Regions from separate parts of the Mesorhizobium waitakense genome, predicted to be linked through region 1. Evidence: riboswitches for the same ligand, from Rfam matches in the RefSeq annotation. Region 1 holds a riboswitch; each other region holds the start of a gene.

Region 1 (5,417 bases):
GCCGAAGAAGATAAAACCGTCCGGGGTGGCAATGCGGGTGACAACCGAGATGGCGATCGCCGCTCCGGCGACCATGGCGAAGCGCCTCCAGAAGCCGTTCCAGCGGATTTGCCGGCCATGGGCGAGGTACAGGCTGACGCCGACCAGGAACAGGAAGGTCGAGGCGATGCAGCGCGCGTAGATCTTCCACCAGCCCAAGGCGGTGAGGCCCGGGTCGGTATAGCCGAAGAATTCCAGGTCCCAGGTGAAATGATAGCTCGCCATGGCGATGAGCGCGATGCCGCGCACGATGTCGATGGCGACGATGCGCTTCGGTCGATCCTGAACGGGTGCGGTCGGCGTGTGGATGCTCATGGTCTCGTATTTCTGATTCAGCCCCGCAAGACGACTATCACGGTTGCCCCGGACAAAAGAAGGCCGGCAGCTTCGGCAGACGCTGGGTCAGGCGCCGCCTTAGGCCAGTGCCGGAAAGCCTTTGGCCGACTTCGCTTTTGCCGGATAGGCGTCGGTTTCCTGTTACCCGCGCAGGAATCACCACGGCAGATTTGACCCGCTGATTCTGCTTTGGGGAAGCAATGTCCACCCATGTGCGCCACCCGGTCTGGCTGCCGGCCTTGCGGCCGGCCGACGCGCGCACCTTCGCCTCGCTCTATGCGGTCGAATCCTTCGCCCGCGCCACGGTGTCGAGCGTCATCCCGATCCAGGCCTACGAGATCCTGCATAACGAGCAGATCGTCTCGATCCTCTACACCATCGTGGCGATGCTCGGCCTGTCGGTAACGCTGTTCATGCCGATGCTGATCCGACGCTTTGCCCGGCGATGGGTCTACACGGCAGGCGCCTGCCTGCTGGCCATCGGCTCGGTGTTCTTCGTCACCCATACGCTTGCCGGACAATTGGCCGGCATGCTGTGCCGCGTGATGGGGGCCAGCGCGCTGTCGATCACGCTCAACCTCTACATCATGGACCACATCCGCAAGACCGATTTCATGCAGGCCGAATCACAGCGCATGGCGTGGTCGATGTTGGCCTGGACCGGCGGGCCGACGCTCGGCATCTTCCTCTACACGCGCTTCGGCATCTATGCTGCGCATGGTGCGGTGGCGGTGTTCGCGCTGGCCTTGCTGGCGCTGTTCTGGACCTACCGCCTGGGCGACAACCCATCGATCCGCCCTGGCAAGACGCGGCCGGCCAATCCGCTCGCCAATATCGGTCGCTTCGTCGCCCAGCCCAGGTTGCGGCTGGCCTGGCTGATCGCCTTCGGCCGCTCCTGTTTCTGGACGACGTTCTTCGTCTACGGGCCGCTGTTCATGGTCATCACCGGCGAGGGCAAGCTGGCCGGCGGTCTTTTGGTTTCGGCCGGCAATGCGTTGCTGTTCATGGCCATCTTCTGGGGCAAGGCGGGCAAGCGCTTCGGTGGCCGCCGAACCATGACATTTGCCTATTTCGCCATGTCGGCCATGCTGCTGGCGGCGGGTGCGGTCGGCCAAACCGTGCCGCTGCTCACCGGCGCCTTTCTGCTCTGCGGCGCTTTCTTCACCATCGCGCTCGATGCACTGGGCTCGACCGCCTTCATGCGCTCGGTGCGATCCTATGAAAGGTCGCAGATGGCGGCGGTCTATCGCACCTATCTCGATTTTTCCGAACTGACGCCGCCGCTGGTCTATTCGGTGGTGCTGGCGTTCTTCGGGCTGGGCTCGGTGTTCGTCACGCTCGGCCTACTGGCGGGGGTCTGCGGCTTCGTGACCTGGCGATACCTGCCGAAATCGCTGTGATCTTCAGGGCTTGGGGATAACCGCTGCGTGCCGTTCGCGGATCCAGTTGTGGAAACGGTGCAGGTCGTACTCCTCGGGCATCAGCACGCCGGCCGCGTGGCGCATCGAGCGCAGGCCTTTCTGGTTGACCTCGCAGATCGCCGCATCCTCCTCCAGCACCTGGGTGCCGAAGGCGATGATGTTGTCGATGTCGGTTGCATCAAGCGCCTCGGGCGCAAACAGCCATTCGGCGACTAGCTCAGTCTGCTCGGGGCCGAGCGGCACCAGCCGCACGGTTCTGACATAGTCGACATGCCCGACCATGAACATCGACGGCAGGTTGGTGGCGTAGGTCTGGCCGGCGGCGCGTTCGGCTGATGTGAGGCCGGTGAAGACCGGCCCATGCGCCTGGCCATCGCGCGACCATGTCTGCGCGCCAGCGCGCAGACCCCCGGAAAACTCCGGCGCGTCATTGTCGGCGTGGCGGGACCATTCCGGATCGTCATGGCGACCCATCAGGCCGCGGCCATAGATCGGCACCAGCCGCGACAGGTCCTTGTGGACGCCCGGACAATGCAGGCACTCGTTGAAGTTTTCCCAAAAGATCTTCCAGTTGCAGTTCATCACCTTGCGCAGCACATGGCCGGTAACAAGCGTTTCCAGTGGCCAGTTGGCGAGACTGCCGGACGCTGGATCGAAAGATGTTTCCGCCGAGCCGGCGGCGTCCTCCTGCAGATTGACGAAGACAAAACCGCGCCATACGGAGAGCGCCACGCGATAGAGCGGATGATCGGCCTTGTCGAAGCCTTCCGGCAGCGACTTCGACGGCACGCGCACGAGGTCGCCGCGCAGCGAATAGGACCAGGCATGGTAGGGGCAGGTGATGAGCCGCGCCTTTAGCCGGCCTTCGCTTTCCTGGCAAAGCTGCGAGCCGCGATGGCGGCACGTGTTGTGGAAGGCGCGCAGTTCGCCGGTTTCGTCGCGGAGCATGACGATTTCCTGCGTGCCGACGCGGAAGGTGCGGAATGAAAGCGGCTGCGCAAGGTCGGCCTCGCGGCAGACGAGCAACCAGCTTTTGTACCAGATGACGTCGAGATCGCGCTGATAGCTGTCCGCATCCCAATAGGCCGACGATGGCAGCGTCGGTTCGGCCCGGGTCAGGCCGTTGTAAGGATCGCGCTCGCTGGCAATGGGCTGCATGGCTGGCTTCCTGTGGATTTGTCAGCCGACACCCGACCATGGGAATTGTCAATTGTTGTGCCGGAGACCCGATTTATCTGGATGGCGCAATCGCGCTGGTTGTCGGCGGAATTTGGTTTGCCGGTCGCGGCGATTTTCCCTATAGTCGCGTTGTCGTCGGTTCCGTTTGGAGCCAAGAGGGAATGCGGTGCGGGCGGACTTGTTGCCCAATGCCGTGGCTGCCCCCGCAACTGTGTGCGGTAGTCCTCTCCATATGCCACTGAAGTTTTTCTTCGGGAAGGTGGGGAAGGGCGCTGATCCGCGAGCCAGGAGACCTGCCGGCGACAGGAAACTGACTTCGATGCCCTCGGGTGGAGGGTGAAAGGACAAGACATGACTACCGCTTCCGTCTCCCTCGGCGCTTCCGTCTCCCTCGGCGCCTCCGTCTCCTCGCAGTCGTGCTTCATGCAGCTTGCACTCGTGGCGCTGCTCGGCATCTTCGTCGTCGGCTTTGTCGGCTTCTCGCATATCGATGCGGTCCACAATGCGGCTCACGACTATCGCCATTCGATGGCGTTTCCCTGCCACTGACGAGGATTTGACATCATGAACCTGTTTCGCAACGTCGTGTTCATCGCGGCGATCGCAGGGCTCGTGGCCGGCGTCGTTCTCGCCTGCCTGCAGGCCTATGCCACTGTGCCGCTGATCCTCAAGGCGGAAGTCTACGAACAGGCCGGCGGCGGCCATCACCATGACCATGCCGCTCCTGCCGCAACCGATACCAGCGCCATGAGCACAGCCGCTCCGGCGGGGAATGCGATGAGCTCCGCCGCCCCGGCGCCGGCGGAAACCGCCGCTCCGGCGGCGGAAGACGAAGGCTGGGCGCCGGCCGACGGTTTCGAGCGTTTCGCCTTCAGCGTGGTTGCCAATATCGTCACCGGAATCGGTTTTGCGCTGATCCTGGTCGCGGTTTCCGAATTCGCCGGCGGCATCGGCAATTGGCGCCAGGGCGTGTTCTGGGGCCTGGCCGGCTTTGCCGTGTTCACGCTGGCACCGGGCCTCGGCCTGCCACCGGAATTGCCCGCCATGCCGGCGGCCGATCTCACGCAGCGCCAGATCTGGTGGTGGGCAACCGTGGTGGCGACCGCGGCGGGTCTCGGCCTGATCGCGTTCCGCAAGTCGCTGCCGCTCGCAATCCTTGCCGTCCTGCTGATCGTCGCGCCGCATATTGTCGGCGCACCGCAGCCCGACAGTTTCGAGACGCCGATCCCGGAAGGCCTGCACCACCAGTTCGTGGTGGCGGTTACGGTGACCAACCTGGTGTTCTGGCTGGTGCTCGGCGCCGTCGTCGGCGTGGTGCGCGGCCGCTTCACCGGCACCGCGACCAGCCTGCGCGACAGCTTTGCCTGATCGCAGCAAGCTGACCTTCATCATTGGCGGTGCGCGCTCCGGCAAGAGCGCGCATGCCGAAACCCTGGCGACGGTTCTACCCTCGCCATGGACCTACATCGCCACGGCCCAAGCCTATGATGACGAGATGCGTGAGCGTATCGCGTTGCACCGCTCGCGGCGCGGCGAGGGCTGGGCGACCATCGACGCACCGCTCGATCTCGCCGGCACGCTCGAGGCTTTGCCGGACGACCAGCCGGTGCTTGTCGACTGCCTGACACTGTGGCTGACCAATCATATGCTGGCCGGACACGACCTCGACCTTGAATGCCGTCGGCTGGCGGACGTGCTGTCGCGGCCGCGCGGGCCCTGGTTCGTGGTGTCCAATGAAGTCGGCCAAGGCATCGTGCCTGACAACGCGCTGGCGCGCCGCTTTCGCGATGCCGCCGGCCGGCTCAACCAGCAGGTGGCCGCTGTCGCCGACACGGTGCTGCTGATGGTGGCGGGGCTGCCGCTCAAGGTGAAATGAAATGACCGATATCGACAACAGAACCGACCGGGATGAAGAACGCCACCGCGCCAAGATGGCCAAGCGCAAGGCGGTGCAGGATGCCGAGGTGGCGGCCAAGACGATCGAGAAGGGGCTGCTGATCGTCAACACCGGGCCTGGCAAGGGCAAGACCACCGCGGCTTTTGGTTTGGCGCTGCGGATGCTCGGCTACGGCAAGCGTGTCGGCGTCGTCCAGTTCATCAAGGGCAAATGGCACACCGGCGAGAAGGATGCCTTCGCCGCCTTTGGCGACCGCGTCGTCTGGCACGCCATGGGCGAGGGGTTCACCTGGGAAACCCAGGATTTGAAGCGCGACATCGCGGCGGCCGAAGCCGCATGGGCCAAAGTGCTCGATCTGATGGCCGATCCGTCGATCAGCCTGTTGGTGCTCGACGAGCTGAACATCGCACTGCGCTACGATTATCTCGATCTCGACAAAGTGGTTGCGGCGCTGAAGGTGCGGCGCGAGGGCCTGCACGTCGTCGTCACCGGCCGCAACGCCAAGCCGGCAATGATCGAGGCGGCCGATCTCGTCACCGAAATGG
Region 2 (5,417 bases), on a different contig from region 1:
GTGCGCTCGGAATGGACGATGCCGCGGCCAGCGGTCATCAAATTCACGTCGCCGGGCTGGATGACCATTTCGGTGCCGAGTGAATCGCGATGCCGGATCTTGCCGTCGAACAGATAGGTCACCGTTGACAGCCCGATATGCGGATGCGGACGGACATCGAGCGCCTGGCCCGCGCGCAGGATCGCCGGGCCCATGCGGTCGAAGAAGATGAAAGGCCCGACGAGCCGTCTTTTGGCGGTCGGCAATGCGCGGCGTACCTGGAAACCGCCAATGTCCTTGGCGTTCGGAATGACCATCAGCTCGATCTGGTCGCTGGCAAAGGCGTCGCCGACTTCAGGGTCTTTCCCGGGGAAGAAGCTCATGGACTCTCCTTGTCAGCGGCCGTCGCTGGTTGTCGCATCAGGCAAAACGGACCGCCGATTTTGCCCGCGCCTTGGCGGCCACCTCTTCGCGATTGCGAGGATGCTGATGGGTTTCGAGGGAATCGAGAAGCTCACGCGCCGCTGCCGCGATGGCTTCGACCGCATGATCGAAGGCGTGCTGGTTCAGTTTCGAAGGTCGCGTCGTTCCGCTCAATTTACGGACAAACTGAAGTGCGGCGTCGCGCACCTCGTCATTGGTTGCCGGCGGATCAAAATTGAACAGGGTCTTGATGTTTCTGCACATCGTTTCCGAACCTCCTCTTGTCCTGAAGCCGTTTCAATCGGGACGGCTACTATCCTCGACCATGATCATGTCCAAAAGCCAGTGAGGCAAGACCATCATTCGGGAAGCATGACTCAGTCGGCGTCGAGCGGCTCCGTTCCAACCGGCTTACCGTCGCGCGACAGCCTGATCTTCTCGACCTTGTCCTCGGCGGCCTTCAGCAGCCGGTCGCAATGCGCCTTCAGCGCTTCGCCGCGCTCATAGATCCTGATCGACTGGTCGAGCGGCACATCGCCACGTTCCAGATCATCGACGATCTTTTCCAGCGCGTCGAGTGCCTGCTCGAAGCTCATCGCCTTGACGTCTTCGTTGGTCTCACCAGCCATCATTCATCCTTTCATCAGTCGCCCGACATGGGCGGCGACCGAAAATGCCAGTCCCTGCAGATCGTAGCCACCCTCTAGCAGGCTGACGAGCCGGTTGCCGCTGTGGCGCGTGGCGCGCTGCATAAGCTGGCCGGTCGCCCAGTCGAAATCATCCTCTGTCAGGTTGATTTCGGCCAGCGGATCGCGATGATGCGCGTCGAAACCGGCCGAAATGATGATCAGGTCGGGCGCGAAATTGTCGAGCGCCGGCAGGACACGCGACAGCAAGGCATCGCGGAAAACCTCGCTGCCGGTCTGCGGCGCCAGCGGCGCGTTGACGATGTTGCCGGCGCCGGTCTCGCTCTTCGCCCCGGTGCCGGGATAAAGCGGCATCTGGTGCGTCGAGCAATAGAGCACCGACGGATCGTCCCAGAAAATATCTTGCGTGCCGTTGCCGTGATGCACGTCCCAGTCGACGACCGCAACGCGCTCGACGCCATGTTTCTTCTGCGCATAACGCGCGGCGATCGCCGCCGTGTTGAAGAGGCAGAAGCCCATGGCCGTGGTTTTTTCAGCATGGTGGCCGGGCGGCCGCGCGGCGACGAAGACGTTGTCGGCGCGGCCCGCAAAGACATCGTCGACGGCCGCATTGGCGGCGCCGATCGCGGTGATCGCCGCTTGCCAGCTCTTCGGGCTAGCGGTGGTGTCGGCGTCGATGCGGGCGATGCCCTCGTCGGGAATGGCGGCGCGGACGCGGGCGACGAAATCGGCGGGATGCGCGTAGAGAATGGTGGCCTCGTCGCCTTCCGGCGCCTTGATGCGATCGAGCGCGACAAAAGCTTCATCGTCAAGCACCCGCTCGATGGCGCGCAAGCGATCCGGCCGCTCAGGGTGACCGGGCGGCGTGATGTGCTCAAGGAAGATCGGATGGGTATAGAGACGTGTGGCCATCCTCCCTATCTAGTGCCCCGACGTCGCGATGGCCATGCGTTGTGGCCTGATGGCTGGGGAAAATCACACATGCGTCCATTGGTGTCGCTGGAGGCATTGGCGTCGTCAGCGCTTCGGCGTAAGGTCGCTGCCACTGCCTGGTGCCCGCCGCAAGCGGGAGAATCGGGAACACGGTTGAACTCCGTGGCGTGCCCAACGCTGTAAGGGGGACCGCGCCGGTAAGTGCCACTGTCGATGACGGGAAGGCACCGGACGCGGGTTGATCCCGAGCCAGAAGACCGGCCTGGCAGGCATCGTCATCCGCATGGTCAGGCGGATGACATCTAAAGCAATCGCAAGGGGACACGCGATGCCGGAACACATGACCGCCTCTGTTGGCGACGGATTTGACCAGAGTGCGCGCGATGCGGTCTATCGCGCCATGTTCACGCGGCGCGACGTGCGCAGCCATTTCCTGCCAACCGCGCTCGACGATGAGGTGCTGGCGCGGCTGCTGCTTGCCGCTCACCATGCGCCGTCGGTCGGCTTCATGCAGCCTTGGAATTTCATCGTCATTCGCGATGCCGAGCGACGGGAAAAAGTGCGTGACCTGTTCCTGGCGGCGCGAGAGCAGGAACTGCCGGCCATCGCGGAAGAGCGACAGGCGCTCTACCGCAAGCTCAAGCTGGAAGGCATCTGCGAAAGCGCGCTCAACATCTGCATCACCTGCGACCGGCAGCGCTCGAAGGGTTCGCCACTGGGGCGCTGGCACAATCCGGAGATGGACCTCTACAGCACGGTTTGCGCAGTGCAGAATTTCTGGCTGGCGGCGCGCGCCGAGGGTGTCGGGGTCGGCTGGGTCAGCATCATCGAGGCGCAGGCATTGAAAAGCCTGCTGTCAATTCCCGAGCATGTTACGCCGGTCGCCTATCTCTGCGTCGGCCGTGTTTCCGAGTTCGCGCCAAAGCCGGACCTCGAAGCACATGGCTGGGGCCGCCGCTTGCCGCTGCCGGAACTGATCATGAGCGAGACCTTTTGCGGGCAAGGTGAAGTGCTGCTCAAATCGACCGTGGCGCGCCTCAGCGGGGTCGATGCCGCGCCGGCGACCACTGCCGATCAGCGGGTCGCGCCAGCCGTGCCCCAGCGCGAACCGCCGAAGGAGGCCATCGCCTTGTCCTTGAGTTCCCTGAACTTCGACGACGCCTCGGCCAGCCGGGCGTCCCAGGCGGGATCGGGCACCTGGCCCTCAATGGTCCTGAAATAGACCTGCATCAGGCAGGCGATGGCGAAGGGTTCGATGAACGCCGCCTTGAAGGCCCAGGCGAAGACGATGGCGAGCACGAAAGCCCAGCCGGCAAGCTGCCCGGGCATGAGGAAAAGAATGGCGCCGGCAGGCGCCAGCATCAGCAGGAAGATAACGAACGAGACGCCCCACATGATGACCGCCAGCCAAACGGCGTTCTTGACCATGATCTTGCCGTTCTGGGCATAGAGCACGACGCCTTGGCGGGCAGTCTCGAACGGCGAGGCTGAATTGATGCGGATGTTGTAGCCGAGGATGATCTCGTCGACATAGGTCAACGACAGGCGGATCACCGTGTTGACGAAGCTGACCAGGCCGCTCAAGCCTGGGATCGGCAGGAAGGCGGCGATGCCGCCGAGCAGCCCGGTGATGGCGCGAATGGCTCCCTTGACCAGCTGGTCGACGACGAAAAGGATGTTGGCCTCGGCAAAACGCTGGGTCACGATGTCCTTGGCGTAGGCAATCTGGTTCTGGCCGTCGGGAATGTCGCGGCCGTCGATCAGATGGACCATGACGGCGATATGGCCGGCTTTGACGACGTAGAGGATGTATTCGCGAATCCAGTAGACGGCGATCGAGACGACGCCAAAGCCGACCACCCCGCCCCACAAGGCAAAGGACAGCGGCCCGTCGGGATCGGTGGAGATATGGCCAACGCCGTAGCCAACGGAGGCGCCCGTGCCGGTCGCCACGATGTAGGCCAGCGTAATGCCGAAATAGACGATCATGCGAAAGACAATGAAGGGCCAGGTCCGCATCATGATGGACACCGACCTGCCGATATTGAAATCCCACATGCCCCCGAATCTCCGCTCAGAGATGGCGCGAGAGGATGCGCTGAAACCGGCTGTTGTCAATCATGGGCAGTGGCGCCAGACCAGCAATGGGGATTCAGTTCGGCTGCGGATCCGGTTTTTTGAGCAGGCCCTCAAGCAGCTGTTTGAAAGCCGCCACCACGGACTTCGACGTCGCTTCGGGGTCGTTCGAATTGGCGATCCGCTGCGCTGCCTGGCTGCTGGCGCCGTTGATCAGCCGTGCGGCGGTCTCGGGGTCGACACTAGGAACGACCACGCCCTCCTCCTGCAGCCTGGTCAGATGATCGGTCATTGAACCGACACAAGCATTGGCATTCGGCCATTGTGCAGGATCCCCCAGCACGGCCGGGCCATCCCGGAACATGATGCGCTGGATTTCCGGCTCCAACGCCATTTCGATATAGGTCGTGCATTCGTCGACGAAATGCTGCCAGCGGGTCGGTGCTCTCGACGCCACTTCGTTCACGCGCGCCGCCATCTCACCGTCGATTTCGGCGATAACCGCCTGCAGCAAGCCCTTCTTGTCGCCGAAGTGATGATAGAGTGCGCCGCGCGTCAGCCCGGCCGATGCGGTGAAATCATCCATAGAGGCCTGGGCATAGCCGATCGTGCCGAAGGCATGGCGGGCGGCCGCGATCAGCTTGGCGCGCGTCTCGGCGATCATCTCCTTGCGAGGTTTGTGCATGGCTTCTGGACCTACTAACATACGCCTCGTATGCCAATTGACATACGTGGCGTATGATCTATCTAACAATCATACGCATCGTATGTAATTGTCGAATCCGTCTTTGTCGAGGAACCGGACCATGCAAAATCCCTATTCGGAGATCTTTCGCGCCCCCGGCGCCAAGGGCTTTGCAGCCGCTGGCTTCATGGCGCGCCTGCCGATCGCGATGGCGCCAATCGGCATCGTGGCGATGCTGTCGCAGACGCGTGGCGAATACTGGCTGGCCGGCGCCGTCTCCGCGACATTCGCACTGGCCAACGCTTTCATGGCGCCGCAAATATCAAGGCTTGTCGACCGCCTTGGCCAGACGCGGATCGTCGTGCCCACCACGATCATCTCGGTGCTCGCTTTCGCCGTCCTGATTGCTGCGGCCAATCAGGACTGGCCGGTATGGACGCTGTTCGTGTCGGCGCTGCTGGCGGCGGCGATGCCCAGCATCCCGGCAATGGTGCGCGCACGTTGGACCGAGATTTTCAGGGGACGGCCCGAGATGAACACCGCATTCGCCTTCGAGTCGGCGGCGGACGAGCTGGTCTACATCGCCGGCGCATCGCTGTCGGTCGGCCTGAGTGCCGCCCTATTCCCGGAAGCCGGAATGCTGGCGAGCACGCTGTTTCTTGCCTTCGGCTCGA
Region 3 (5,417 bases), on a different contig from region 1:
GACAGCTCGCTGCTTGAGCACTACCGGCGCTTTCTCACCTTCCGCCGCGCCCATCCGGCGCTGGCCAAGGGCGACATCACATTCATCGAAAGTGAGGGCGACACCGTCGCCTTCACACGCCGCGCAGGCAACGAGCAGATCGTCTGCGTCTTCAATCTGGGACCCAGGCCAACCAAGGTTGAGCTTGGCAATCGATCGCTGCACCCTTTGCCGGGACACGGATTTTCGGGGCAGGCGAGCACTGGTTCCATACAGCTCGACGGCTACGGCGCCTGGTTCGGGCGCATCGACTGAATTTCAGATCACTTGAATTTCAAATCACTGGGAGGAAACCAATGGCCGATGTCATGCTAAGACAAGTGAAGAAGTCCTACGGCAATCTGAACATTCTCCACGGCATCGACCTCGATATCAAATCGGGCGAGTTCATCGTCTTTGTCGGCCCGTCGGGCTGCGGCAAGTCGACATTGCTGAGGTCGATCGCCGGGCTGGAGGAAATCACCTCCGGCGAACTCAAGATCGCCGGCGAGGTCGTCAACGACGTGCCGCCATCGAAGCGGGGCATCGCCATGGTGTTCCAGTCCTACGCGCTCTACCCGCACATGACCGTCTACGACAACATGGCGTTCTCGATGAAGATCGGCAAGGAGAACAAGGCCGAGATCGACCGCCGCGTGAAGCAGGCGGCGGAAATCCTGCAGCTGACCAAATATCTCGACCGCCTGCCCAAGGCGATGTCAGGTGGCCAGCGCCAGCGCGTCGCCATCGGCCGCGCCATCGTGCGCAATCCGAAGGTGTTCCTGTTCGACGAGCCGCTGTCGAACCTTGACGCGGCACTGCGTGTCGCCACCCGCATCGAGATCGCCAAACTCAAGGAATCGATGCCCAACACGACCATGATCTACGTCACCCACGACCAGGTCGAGGCGATGACGCTGGCCGATCGCATCGTGGTGCTCAAGGAAGGCCATATCGAGCAGGTCGGCACGCCGATGGACCTCTACAAGAAGCCCGGCAATTTGTTCGTCGCCCAGTTCATCGGCTCGCCGGCCATGAACATCCTGCCGGCGACCATCGACAAGACCGGCAACCCGACCGTCGTCAGCCATGTCGGCGGCCGCAAGGCAAGCGTGCCGATCGCAACGCCGGCTTCAGCAAAGGGTGCCGCGGTGAGTTTCGGCGTGCGGCCCGAAGATCTGATCATCGCCAGCGGCACGGTGTATCTGTTCGAGGGAACGGTCGACTATGTCGAACAACTCGGCGAAGTCCAGCTTGTCTATGTCGACATCGGCCGCGCCGACCTGCCGCTGGTGACCAAGCTGCCTGGCAATGTCGAGGTCAAGCGCGGTGTGACGCTGCGGCTGAGCGCGGACGCCAACGACCTTCACATCTTCGACGCGGACGGGCACTCCTTCTCGCTCCGTCAGCCGGAAGTAAAGGCGGCTTGAGACAGAACCAAGTCTCGACACGAAAAGAGCGGCGGGCCAGGCCCGCCGCTCTTTTTTGGAAATCAACTTCGGCTGTTAGTGATTGCCGAAGAGGTCGCGGTCGGCGCTCTGCGGGGCGGACTTCTCTACGTCACCCGACGAGTTGAGCAGCTTGCCGACGAAACCACCGCTGTTGCGGATCGAGCCCGTTTGCGAGTTGTCAACCGAACCGACCGCAGGCTGGTTGGCGCCATTCGAACCGTAGTTGTCGCTGGCGGCGAAAGCGCTGCCGGAGATCGCCACGACGGCGGCGGCAGCAAGCATGATCTTCTTCATTTCAAATCTCCTGAATTCTGGATTTCGCCAGGACGGCGGGAGAGCCCGCCGCCTTCTGGGAATCGGCTGTTAGTTGTTGCCGAAGAGGTTACGGTTGCTACCCTGGGCAGGCGTCTGAGCAGCCGGCTCCGACTTCTTGGTCGAAGCGGTGTACGAGCTGTCGACAGCAGCGGTGGCTGCCGGGGCATTCGAACCATAGTGGTCGCTGTTCGCGAAGGCGCTGCCGGAAATGGCCAGAAGGGCGGCGGCAGTGAGGATGATCTTTTTCATTTTTTGGTACTCCAGTATTTCTTATTTTTGCCGTCCGTCTAGCGGCGTGTCTTGGGAAGAAATCGCGTCGTTCGGACAGCCCCGATGTGGGAGAGCCATCCAGCCATTTCCAATCACGAAGTTGTTCCGCGTGGACCAAGAATCCACCACTTGAAATTGTGCCAGGGGTTTCCGCACTCAATGTTTTTCTAAGTTATATCAAAGAGTTGTACGAAACAGGTACCCCGATCACCAACTGTGTCGGAGGCCCAGCGTTCACACGTCCTGCACGCACCGTCAACAGAAACGAACCGTTCGGTTCGATTTTAGCGGCAGCTAATAGTCACTTTTCGATACCGTTAACCTTTTTTGCTTCCTGGCAAGGGGGTCGGTTTCGGCGATATTGGAGCCGGCTATGGTTGCCCAAGAGATAGGGTTCCGCTCCGCGATCGCCGACCGGAACGTTTCGCAAGCGTGTCGCGCCGCATGGATATGATGTCGTTTTCATGCCGATGACGCGCCCGCGATCGTGATTAGATCATGTCATCTCAGGTGCCGCTTCGTGACGACGAGGCGGAGAATTGGGAAGCCGGTCAGAATCCGGCGCTGCCCCCGCAACGGTGGTGGAGTTCAAGTCGCAACGGGAGACCACTGGGCGTCAGCCTGGGAAGGTGTCGCGATGGTCCGCAAGGACAACTCCAGAGCCCGGAAACCAGCCCGAGATGTTTAGACTCGACTGATCGCGGTGGGCGGTCAAGAGGCGGATAGTGCATGTCCGGCGCATCGCCGGCCTGCGTCCAATCCTTCCTCCGTCACCACCAGTTCAGTCCTTAGAAACGAGGACAGGACATGGATGCTCGCAACGACATGCTGAGGCTCTTGAGTGGCCGGCGGCAAGGCTTTTCGCTGGAACAGCCCTTCTACACCGATCCAGACTATTTCAAGCTCGACATGGAGCTGATCTGGTATCGCGACTGGCTGTTCATCGGTCATGATTGCGAACTGCCGAGGCCGGGCAGGTACATCACGGCGCAGATTGGCGACTATCCAGTCGTGCTTGTCCGCGACCAGAAGGGCAATATCAACGCCTTCCACAATTCCTGCCGCCATCGCGGCAGCCGCGTCTGCAATTCCGACAAGGGCACGGCGGCAAAGCTGGTCTGCCCCTATCACCAATGGACCTATGAGCTGGACGGAAGGCTCTTGTTTGGCAGGCAGATGGCCGACGGTTTCGACAAGAGCCAGTTCGGCTTGAAGCCAGTCGCCTGCCAAAGCGTCGGTGGCTACATTTTCATCTGCCTGGCCAAGGAGCCGGCGGATTTCGCACCGATGCGCGCGATGATCGAGCCCTACCTTTTGCCGCACCGGCTGCGCGAGGCCAAGGTGGCGTTCGAGTCGACCATTGTCGAGAAGGGCAACTGGAAGCTGGTCTGGGAAAACAACCGCGAGTGCTATCATTGCGCCGGCAATCATCCGGAGCTCTGCAAGACTTTTCCAGAGGCACCCACGGTGACCGGCGTGCAAGGCGCCGACAGCGACCCGGAAATGCTTGCGCACTGGGCGAAATGCGAAGCGGCCGGCCTGCCGAGCAAATTCCGCATCGACCCGGCCGGACAGTACCGCGCCACCCGCGCGCCGCTGCTGCGCGATGCCGTCAGCTACACGATGACGGGAAAGCGTGCGGTCAAGAAGAACCTGTCCGACAGCGTTTCGACCGACCGCATCGGTTCCTTGCTGCTCTATCACTATCCGACGACCTGGAACCACATTCTGGGCGACCACGCCGTCACCTTCCGGGTGTTGCCGATCAGCGCCACGGAGACCGCGGTGACGACCAAATGGCTGGTTCACAAGGATGCGGTCGAAGGCATCGATTACGATCTCGACGAACTCACCCATGTCTGGACCGAGACCAACGACCAGGACCGGCGGATCGTCGAGGAAAACGCCTTCGGCATCCTGTCGCCCGCCTACGAGCCCGGCCCTTATTCGGAGCTGCATGAGGGTGGCGTCATCCAGTTCGTCGAGTGGTACGCGTCGTTCATCGGCCCGCGCCTTGCCGAAGGCGGCCGGCCGGCGCTGCGCAGCGTTGCCTAGTGCATGTCGCCCAAAAATGCGCAGCGGTTTTGGGATCTCGACATGCACAGGGCAAGAGTGAGGACAAGAGGATGAATGCGATGACCGATCTCGGCCTCTATCGCCATCTCGACCAGATGACGCCCTGGAACGACCGGCTCCAGGTGCTGGAAGTGATCGGCGTCAGCGACGAAGCGCCTGATGTGAAGACCTTCACCTTCCGCTCCGACAACCAGACCTGGTTCCGCTACAAGCCGGGGCAGTTCGTGACGCTGGAACTGCCGACCGCCGACGGGCCGCTGATGCGCACCTATACGCTGTCGTCTTCGCCATCGCGGCCGTTCTCGATCGCGGTGACGATCAAGGCTCAAGCGGGCAGCATCGGCACACGCTGGATGTTCGACCATCTGACGCCGGGCTCGCACGTCAAGGCCTATGGGCCGACAGGCGACTTTTCGCTGCACAGCCACCCGGCCGCCAAGTACCTGTTCATTTCAGCCGGCTCGGGCGTGACGCCAATGATGTCGATGCTGCGTTGGCTGAACGACTGCGCACCATGGACCGATGTCGGCTTCGTCAATTGCGCGCGGCGCCCGGAAGAGATCATTTTCCGCAAGGAGCTCGAACTGCTCGGCAGCCGCATGCCGGGCCTGTCGCTCGGCTTCATGATCGAGGAGCGGTCCAGCCGCGAGGGCTGGTTCGGCCATATGGGCCGCATCGACGCGATCCGGCTGCCATTGCTGGCGCCCGATTTCCGCGAGCGTGAAATCTTCTGCTGCGGCCCCGATCCTTTCATGCGCGCGGTGCGCGGCATGCTGGACGCCGCCGGCTTCGACATGACGAAGTACCATCAGGAGAGCTTTGCCGCGCCTGTCGTGGAGGAGATCCCGGCACCGTTCACCTCGCCGGTGGAAGACGGCGCCGCCATTGTCGTCGAAGCCGCGACACCGATCCGGTTTTCGCTTTCGGATGTCGAGGCCGAATGCGTCGCCGGCCAGACCGTGCTGCAGACGGCCCGCGCCTCGGGTGTACGGATTCCGGCTGCCTGCGAGTTCGGCCTCTGCGGAACCTGCAAGGTGAAGAAGGTCGCGGGCGATGTCGAGATGAGCCACAATGGTGGCATCCTCGATCACGAAATCGACGACGGCTTTATCCTCGCCTGCTGCTCGAAGCCACTTTCGGCGCTCGAGATCGAGGCGTGACCGCCGGGCGATGCCAGGCCGCAGGACGACGACTACGGAAAACCTCTCGAAGTGCCGTGTCCGTTCAAACTCCGTAACGCTCGGTGCGGATGATCTCCGCTGCGACGCCGGCATCGATCAGCGCTTG

The links. A riboswitch is a leader RNA that binds a small molecule or an ion and turns the genes downstream of it on or off. The one in region 1 is predicted to bind cobalamin.
Region 2: another riboswitch for cobalamin. It lies ahead of bluB (5,6-dimethylbenzimidazole synthase); the one in region 1 lies ahead of AC07FD_RS11775 (CbtB domain-containing protein).
Region 3: another riboswitch for cobalamin. It lies ahead of AC07FD_RS36400 (aromatic ring-hydroxylating oxygenase subunit alpha); the one in region 1 lies ahead of AC07FD_RS11775 (CbtB domain-containing protein).

Annotation. Positions count from the first base shown of each region.
Region 1 is NZ_JBWKME010000050.1:98,853-104,269, reverse strand. Features, by position in the region: gene AC07FD_RS11790 (heparan-alpha-glucosaminide N-acetyltransferase) at 1-354, opposite strand, end outside; gene AC07FD_RS11785 (MFS transporter) at 576-1,775, shown strand; gene AC07FD_RS11780 (aromatic ring-hydroxylating oxygenase subunit alpha) at 1,779-2,954, opposite strand; cobalamin riboswitch at 3,095-3,290, shown strand; gene AC07FD_RS11775 (CbtB domain-containing protein) at 3,327-3,524, shown strand; gene AC07FD_RS11770 (CbtA family protein) at 3,540-4,343, shown strand; gene cobU (bifunctional adenosylcobinamide kinase/adenosylcobinamide-phosphate guanylyltransferase) at 4,336-4,851, shown strand; gene cobO (cob(I)yrinic acid a,c-diamide adenosyltransferase) at 4,853-5,417, shown strand, end outside.
Region 2 is NZ_JBWKME010000016.1:205,116-210,532, forward strand. Features, by position in the region: gene AC07FD_RS03515 (pirin family protein) at 1-362, opposite strand, end outside; gene AC07FD_RS03520 (DUF2277 domain-containing protein) at 400-666, opposite strand; gene AC07FD_RS03525 (exodeoxyribonuclease VII small subunit) at 780-1,031, opposite strand; gene AC07FD_RS03530 (histone deacetylase family protein) at 1,035-1,961, opposite strand; cobalamin riboswitch at 2,083-2,262, shown strand; partial or broken gene bluB (5,6-dimethylbenzimidazole synthase) at 2,323-2,940, shown strand; gene AC07FD_RS03540 (hypothetical protein) at 3,057-4,040, opposite strand; gene AC07FD_RS03545 (TetR/AcrR family transcriptional regulator) at 4,135-4,743, opposite strand; gene AC07FD_RS03550 (MFS transporter) at 4,865-5,417, shown strand, end outside.
Region 3 is NZ_JBWKME010000194.1:109,406-114,822, reverse strand. Features, by position in the region: gene bglA (beta-galactosidase BglA) at 1-294, shown strand, start outside; gene AC07FD_RS36415 (ABC transporter ATP-binding protein) at 336-1,448, shown strand; gene AC07FD_RS36410 (DUF680 domain-containing protein) at 1,524-1,763, opposite strand; gene AC07FD_RS36405 (DUF680 domain-containing protein) at 1,833-2,033, opposite strand; cobalamin riboswitch at 2,546-2,747, shown strand; gene AC07FD_RS36400 (aromatic ring-hydroxylating oxygenase subunit alpha) at 2,862-4,109, shown strand; gene AC07FD_RS36395 (FAD-binding oxidoreductase) at 4,190-5,290, shown strand; gene AC07FD_RS36390 (ferredoxin reductase) at 5,355-5,417, opposite strand, start outside.